2 regions of the Pseudomonas sp. BE134 genome follow, and region 2 is predicted to be linked to the other one. Evidence: riboswitches for the same ligand, from Rfam matches in the RefSeq annotation. Region 2 holds a riboswitch; the other holds the start of a gene.
What was found. A riboswitch is a leader RNA that binds a small molecule or an ion and turns the genes downstream of it on or off. The one in region 2 is predicted to bind cobalamin.

Region 1 (3,407 bases), on a different contig from region 2:
AGAATCACCCCTGCCCCGACTTCATCCAGCCAATCCTCGACCACCGCCAGGCAGCCGGGCTCTTTCAAACTGGCCACGGCAATCGGCAAGGGGTTTAACCCTGCCGCTTGCAAACGCTGGCAGAAAACGTCGATGAAACCGGTATTGGCCGCCTGCAAATGCGAGCGGTAAAACAGCACCGCCGCCACCGGTTGCCCGGTTTGCCAGTCGGCTTGCCAATCCTTCAGCTCTGCGGGGCTTTTGTGCGGGTGGTAAATCGCCGTACGCGACAGAACTTGCGGCTCGGCCCAAGTGTAATCGCAACCCAACCAACGATTAGCCAGGCAGCGGAAAAAGTCCAGGGCATTGCCCATGCCGCCCTGCCGCAAAAACTGCCAGAGCCGGTCACGGTCTTGCGCTACCACCGTGCTGAGGTCGCTGAGTTCCGGGTCCGGGCGATCATCGCCCGGCACCAGAATCAGCTGCACGCCCCGTTCGGACAATTGCACCAGCCGCTCGACGCCATACCGCCAATAGGCGATGCCGCCGTGCAGTGAGATCAGAATCACCTTGGCGTGACGCAACACTTCGTCGACGTACAGATCGACCGACGCGTGATTCTGCACCTGCATCGGGTTGGCCAGGCGCACGCTCGGGTAGTCGTCGGGCAGTTGCTGCGCGGCTTCAGCGAGCAGCGCGAGGCTGGAATCGCCGCTGCACAGGATCACCAGCTCGGCGGGGGTTTGTCCGAGGTCGGCGATGTTGTCATCCGACACGAAACCGCCGGGCTGGGTCCTGAGCAGGTGCATGGCTTAAACGCTGAGCGCGGCGCGCAATTGCGCTTCGAGTTGCGCGGCGTCCAGTTCCTGGCCAATCAATACCAGGCGCGTGGTACGCGCTTCATCGGCGCCCCACTGACGGTCAAAGTGCTTGTCGAAACGCGTGCCCACACCCTGAATCAGCAAGCGCATCGGTTTGTTCGGGATCGCCGCGAAACCTTTGACCCGCAGGATGCCGTGCTGGACCACCAGTTGCGTAAGCGCATCCATCAGCAGGCTTTCGTCGGCTTGCAGCAGTTCGATGGAAATGGAATCGAACGCGTCGTGGTCATGCTCATCGTGATGGCCGTCTTCACCTTCATGGTGGTGATCGTGGTGGCTGTGACGGCTGTCGATGTGTTCTTCGGAACCGGCACCCAGACCGATCAACACGTCCAGTGGCAGGCGACCGCTGCTGGCTTCGATGACTTTTACCGCTGGCGGCAACTCTTCGGCGACTTCGAGGCGAACGCGGGCCAGGTCTTCAGGGTTGATCAGGTCAGCCTTGTTGAGGATCACCAGGTCGGCACTGGCCAGTTGGTCGGCGAACAACTCGTGCAGCGGAGATTCGTGGTCCAGGTTGGGGTCGAGTTTGCGCTGGGCGTCGACCTGATCCGGGAACGCCGCGAAGGTGCCGGCGGCCACGGCCGGGCTGTCGACCACGGTGATGACGGCGTCAACGGTGCAGGCACTGCGGATTTCCGGCCACTGGAAGGCCTGGACCAGCGGCTTGGGCAGGGCCAGGCCGGAGGTTTCGATGAGGATATGGTCGAGGTCACCGCGACGGGCCACCAGTTCGCGCATCACCGGGAAGAATTCTTCCTGAACGGTGCAGCACAGGCAGCCGTTGGCCAATTCATAAACGCGGCCATTGGCTTCTTCTTCGGTGCAGCCGATGGAGCACTGCTTGAGGATTTCGCCGTCAATGCCCAACTCGCCGAACTCGTTGACGATCACCGCGATGCGACGGCCCTGAGCGTTGTCGAGCATGTGCCGCAGCAAGGTGGTTTTGCCCGAACCGAGAAAGCCGGTAACGATGGTGACGGGGAGTTTGGCCAGTGTTTTCATCGGATGCCCTTTGGCAAGGTGGCGGGCATACGGGACGACAACCGGCAACGCGCACGCGCATGCCTGAAGAGTTCGCCACCGGATCACCCCGCCCGGTTGAAAGTGAGAATCTGTGTCGAGGCAGGTCTCCTGGCTGACGGCTGGCCAGTCGCTTGACTGGCGGTTGCTGCGCCTTCCCGCTCGCGCCATGGCTGGCGCATGCAGTGGCATGGCAGAAACTGAACCGTTCACAGTTGCGGGGGCAGCCGCGGCATTGACCGCGTTCCCTTCTTAGCTTCGGCATGCGCCGAAGAACCTCGAATGCGCAAGGCTACGCATCGCGCTGGGGCGGGTCAATGTTCACATGACATCGGCGGCGCGTCCTTCGCGAGCAGGCTCGCTCCCACATTGGAACGCGGTCACCTGTGGGAGCGAGCCTGCTCGCGAATGATGCGCCTCGGTCCCGAGTTGAGAACCCATAGCAATTGACGCGAATCCCCCGCCCATGCTCTCCTACGCACTTTGTTACGGGTGCCCTTCACAGGGTGAAACGGGAAACCGGTGAATCGTGTGCTTTACTCAAAGCCATGTCAGTCCGGTGCTGCCCCCGCAACGGTAAGCGAGCGAAGCATCAAATCCACTGTGCCAGCAGTTCGGCATGGGAAGGTGATGCTTGCAGGTCAAGGCGAAAGCCTGCGCCCCTCGTGAGCCCGGAGACCGGCCCGCAACACAAAGTGATCGTTACGGTCACTGAACAACAAACCCGCGGTGGGCGGGCGCTGTTTGACGTCTGCGTGCCCGACTCGCAGGGGTTTTCCATGCGCTCTATTCACCCGCTGACAGACCAGAGGGAAGCGCCATGTCGATCATCAGCAGCACCGGCAGCAACACGGACAAGAGCACCGCCAGCACCACTTCAACCCTGAGCCAACGCCTGACCGCCGCCGTTTGTGCGTCGATACTGGGCGCGAGCCTTGTGTATTTCGCCGGTTTCTCGCACATCGAAGCGGTCCACAACGCCGCGCACGATACCCGTCACAGCGCCGCTTTTCCGTGCCATTGAGAGCTGCCGACATGTTCAAGCGTATAGCGCAAACCGCTGGTTTCACCGGGCTGTTGGCCGCCCTGTTGCTGACTCTGCTGCAAAGTTTCTGGGTCGCACCGTTGATCGTCCAGGCGGAAACCTACGAAAAAACCGGGCCGGCGGTGGTTCAACCTCATGAACACGCCGACGGCGCCATGGCAGGTCACACCCACAGTGCCGAAGCCTGGGAGCCGGAAGACGGCTGGCAGCGCGTGCTGTCGACGACCGGCGGCAACCTGGTGGTAGCCGTTGGTTTTGCCCTGATGCTTGCCGGCCTGTACACCCTGCGCGCACCGACCAAAACGTCTCAGGGCCTGCTCTGGGGTCTGGCGGGTTATGCGACCTTCGTGTTGGCGCCGACCCTTGGCCTGCCGCCGGAACTGCCAGGTACTGCTGCAGCTGATCTGGCTCAACGGCAAATGTGGTGGATCGGCACAGCCGCCTCCACAGCTGTCGGTATCGCGTTGATCGTGTTCAGC
Region 2 (3,407 bases):
CGCCTTTGAGCAAACCCGCCAGTTCGGCGCGAGTGCCCTCGACATCAGTCAACGAATCGAGCAAATACAACATGCCGCCACATTCAGCCAACAGCGGTTTGCCCGCCGCATGATGTCCGCGAATCGCATTCAGCATCGAGGTGTTTTGTGACAGCGCCACATGGTGCAATTCCGGATAACCGCCTGGTAGATAAAGGCTGTCGGCTGCCGGTAATTCGCTGTCACGGATCGGTGAAAAAAACGACAGCTCGGCGCCCATGGCTCGCAGCAAATCCAGGCTCGCGCCGTAGGTGAACGCAAACGCTTCATCACGGGCCACAGCAATTCGCACACCACCGAGCAACGGTTCGGCAGCGATCACATCCGGGGCTGCAAATTCTACCGCCGGCGGCAATGCCACTTCACAACTGCCGGCCAACGCATCGGCTGCCGCATCAAGACGCAGATCGAGATCATTCAACTCACTGGCCTGGACCAGTCCTAAATGCCGACTCGGCAATTCGATCCCGGTTTCCCGCGACAAAGCACCGTACCAGCGCAAACCTTCGGTCAAACTGCCTTCGAGCAATTGCGCGTGCCGCAAGGTGCCCACACGGTTGGCCAACACGCCGGCAAACGGCAAGTCCGGCTGATACTTCGCCAAGCCCAACGCCAATGCACCAAAGGTCTGGGCCATGGCGGTGCCGTCAATCACCGCAAGCACCGGCACGCCAAAGTGCCGCGCCAGGTCGGCGCTGGACGGCGTGCCGTCGAACAGCCCCATGACACCTTCGATGAGGATCAGGTCCGCATCAGCGGCCGCTTCCCACAACAGTCGGCGACTTTCCTGCTCGCCGACCATCCACATATCCAACTGATACACCGGCGCACCGCTGGCACGCTCGAGAATCATCGGGTCGAGAAAGTCCGGCCCGCATTTGAACACACGCACCTTGCGCCCCTGATTGCGATGCAAACGGGCCAGCGCGGCGGTGACGGTGGTCTTGCCCTGACCGGAAGCCGGCGCGGCAATCAGTACCGCCGGGCAATGACGTGGTTGATTCACAGCTCGACGCCTTTTTGCGCTTTGATCCCGGCCTGGAACGCGTGCTTGATCACGCCCATTTCAGTGACGGTGTCGGCCAATTCGATCATTTCCGGCTTGGCGCCGCGACCGGTCACTACAACGTGCTGCATGGGCGGACGCGCCTGCAAATCACTGAGCACCTGATCGAGATCGAGGTAGCCATGCTTGAGGGCGATGTTCAACTCATCCAGCACCACCAGACCGATGGACGGGTCAATGAGTAATTCACGGGACACTGCCCAGGCGGCTTCGGCGGCGGCGATGTCACGCTGGCGGTCCTGGGTTTCCCAAGTAAAACCCTCGCCCATGACATGGAAACGCACTTGCTCCGGGAAGCGACGGAAAAACAGTTCTTCGCCGGTGCTGTTGCGGCCCTTGATGAATTGCACCACACCGCACTGCATGCCGTGGCCCATGGACCGGGCGAGCATGCCGAACGCCGAACTGCTTTTGCCTTTGCCGTTTCCGGTCAGCACCAGCAGCAAGCCGCATTCATTCGGGGAATTGGCGATGCGTTCGTCGATCACGGCTTTTTTGCGCTGCATGCGCGCCAAATGACGTTCGTCACGATCAGGGGTATCGGTCATGGGGGAGCTCTCCGTTGAGGCTGGATAACGGCGGGCAGGCACAAGAATAGACGGCAAGAAGCCTGGCATCGCCCACCGTGATGCCGCTGGATGAATCAGGCCGGTCTCCGGGCTCATGAGCGGCGTTCGGCCAGACTGCGCGCCTTCCCATGTCATTTCTCGACACAGTGGCTCAAGGCGCAGTCTTCACTCATTTACCGTTGCGGGGGCAGCGCCGGGATCGTGAGGATTCGTCATTTGACGATAGCCACTCACCGGCTTCCCTGTTTCACTCTGTCGGCCACTGCCACAGAGCACCTGAAACAAGCCGCGAAGGTTAGAGGGTTGGGGGTGGAGCGTCAAATGAAGACAAAGCCGCGGCTAGCGATATACTGCCGCCGATCAATTTACTGACGCCAATCTTGCAGCGCACGGCCAGCAGTGATATCAAAGAGCCACAACCCAACAACTACACAATTACAAGGGTGAGCAACATGCAAGGCATGATTATCAGCAATCCGAAGCTGGAATTCCTGCGACCGGTGCTGGAACGCTGGTTTGACTGTGTCGACCGCTACAATTCGATTCGCGGCGATAACGAAGCGCCCTACTGGCATGACGAAAAGGCCAACCTTGGCTTGCTCTCTACCGCGGCGTACATGGCGGAAATGGTCACACTGCAAAACACTCCCACGCGCAAACAGATTGAAGAAGACGAGCGCAACGCCCGCGCCGACCTGTTTATCGCGACCGCCGAAGAACGCGCCTACCTTCAGGCCACTCAACGCTGGCCCAAGGTCAACCGCCTGAACCTGACGCAGGCGTTGCAAGACATCACCGGCGAGGCCAAGCGCATCAGCTACGCCAGCGACCTGAAACTTGGCTGCCTGTTTGTTGCCCCGCAAAAAGCCCAGCAGAGTGCGACCCCGGAAGAACTCCAGGACATGGTCGACGACCTGCAAAAGGAGCACTGCTGTGCGGTAGCCTGGTATTTCCCTTACGCCTACCGCAAGTTGCGTAACGAAGCCGGTAACTATCACCCAGGCATCGCCGTCTTGTTCAAGGAAGCTCGCGGCTAAGTGGTTGAACCATCGCGCCACTATTCTTCTCTATGAATAAGACACTGCATTCATAGGGAAGACCCGCATGCGCAAGTCCCCGCTCGTTATCGCCATTGTGCTCGCCGGAGGGCTCGCCGCCTGTGGTGAAACCTCCCGCCTGCAAGTCTCCGACGGCACCGGCCCGTCACCCAAGTTGCCCGAACCGAATAAAACCCTGATCCCGACGGTGAACATCGCCCCGGCGATCGGCTGGCCGGACGGTGCGAAACCCACCGCTGCCGCTGGGACACAAGTGGCGGCCTTTGCTGAAGGCCTCGATCACCCGCGCTGGCTCTATGTGCTGCCCAACGGCGACGTGCTGGTGGCCGAAACCAGTGCACCACCCAAACCCGATGACGGCAAAGGCATTCGGGGCTGGGTCATGGGTAAAGCCATGGGCCGCGCCGGTGCCGCAGTCCCCAGCCCTAACCGCATCACATTGCTGCGTGACACGAACCACGACGGCATCGCTGAAACCCGTACGGTATTTCTGGAAAACCTCAATTCACCCTTTGGCATGACGCTGGTCGGCAATGACCTGTACGTGGCCGACACTGACCGCTTGTTGCGTTTCCACTATGAAAGCGGTGCCACGGCGATCAAGTCGCCGCCGATCAAAGTAATTGATCTGCCGGGGGGCACGCTGAATCATCACTGGACCAAAAACGTCATCGC

Region 1: it holds a riboswitch for cobalamin, as region 2 does, so the genes downstream of both, cobW (cobalamin biosynthesis protein CobW) here and cobO (cob(I)yrinic acid a,c-diamide adenosyltransferase) in region 2, are expected to answer to the same signal.

Annotation. Positions count from the first base shown of each region.
Region 1 is NZ_JAVDUA010000001.1:68,671-72,077, reverse strand. Features, by position in the region: gene cobN (cobaltochelatase subunit CobN) at 1-788, opposite strand, end outside; gene cobW (cobalamin biosynthesis protein CobW) at 792-1,865, opposite strand; cobalamin riboswitch at 1,967-2,179, opposite strand; cobalamin riboswitch at 2,357-2,585, shown strand; gene J2Y56_RS00290 (CbtB domain-containing protein) at 2,704-2,907, shown strand; gene J2Y56_RS00285 (CbtA family protein) at 2,919-3,407, shown strand, end outside.
Region 2 is NZ_JAVDUA010000043.1:12,712-16,118, reverse strand. Features, by position in the region: gene J2Y56_RS26625 (cobyrinate a,c-diamide synthase) at 1-1,045, opposite strand, end outside; gene cobO (cob(I)yrinic acid a,c-diamide adenosyltransferase) at 1,042-1,653, opposite strand; cobalamin riboswitch at 1,734-1,969, opposite strand; gene J2Y56_RS26615 (hypothetical protein) at 2,127-2,711, shown strand; gene J2Y56_RS26610 (sorbosone dehydrogenase family protein) at 2,779-3,407, shown strand, end outside.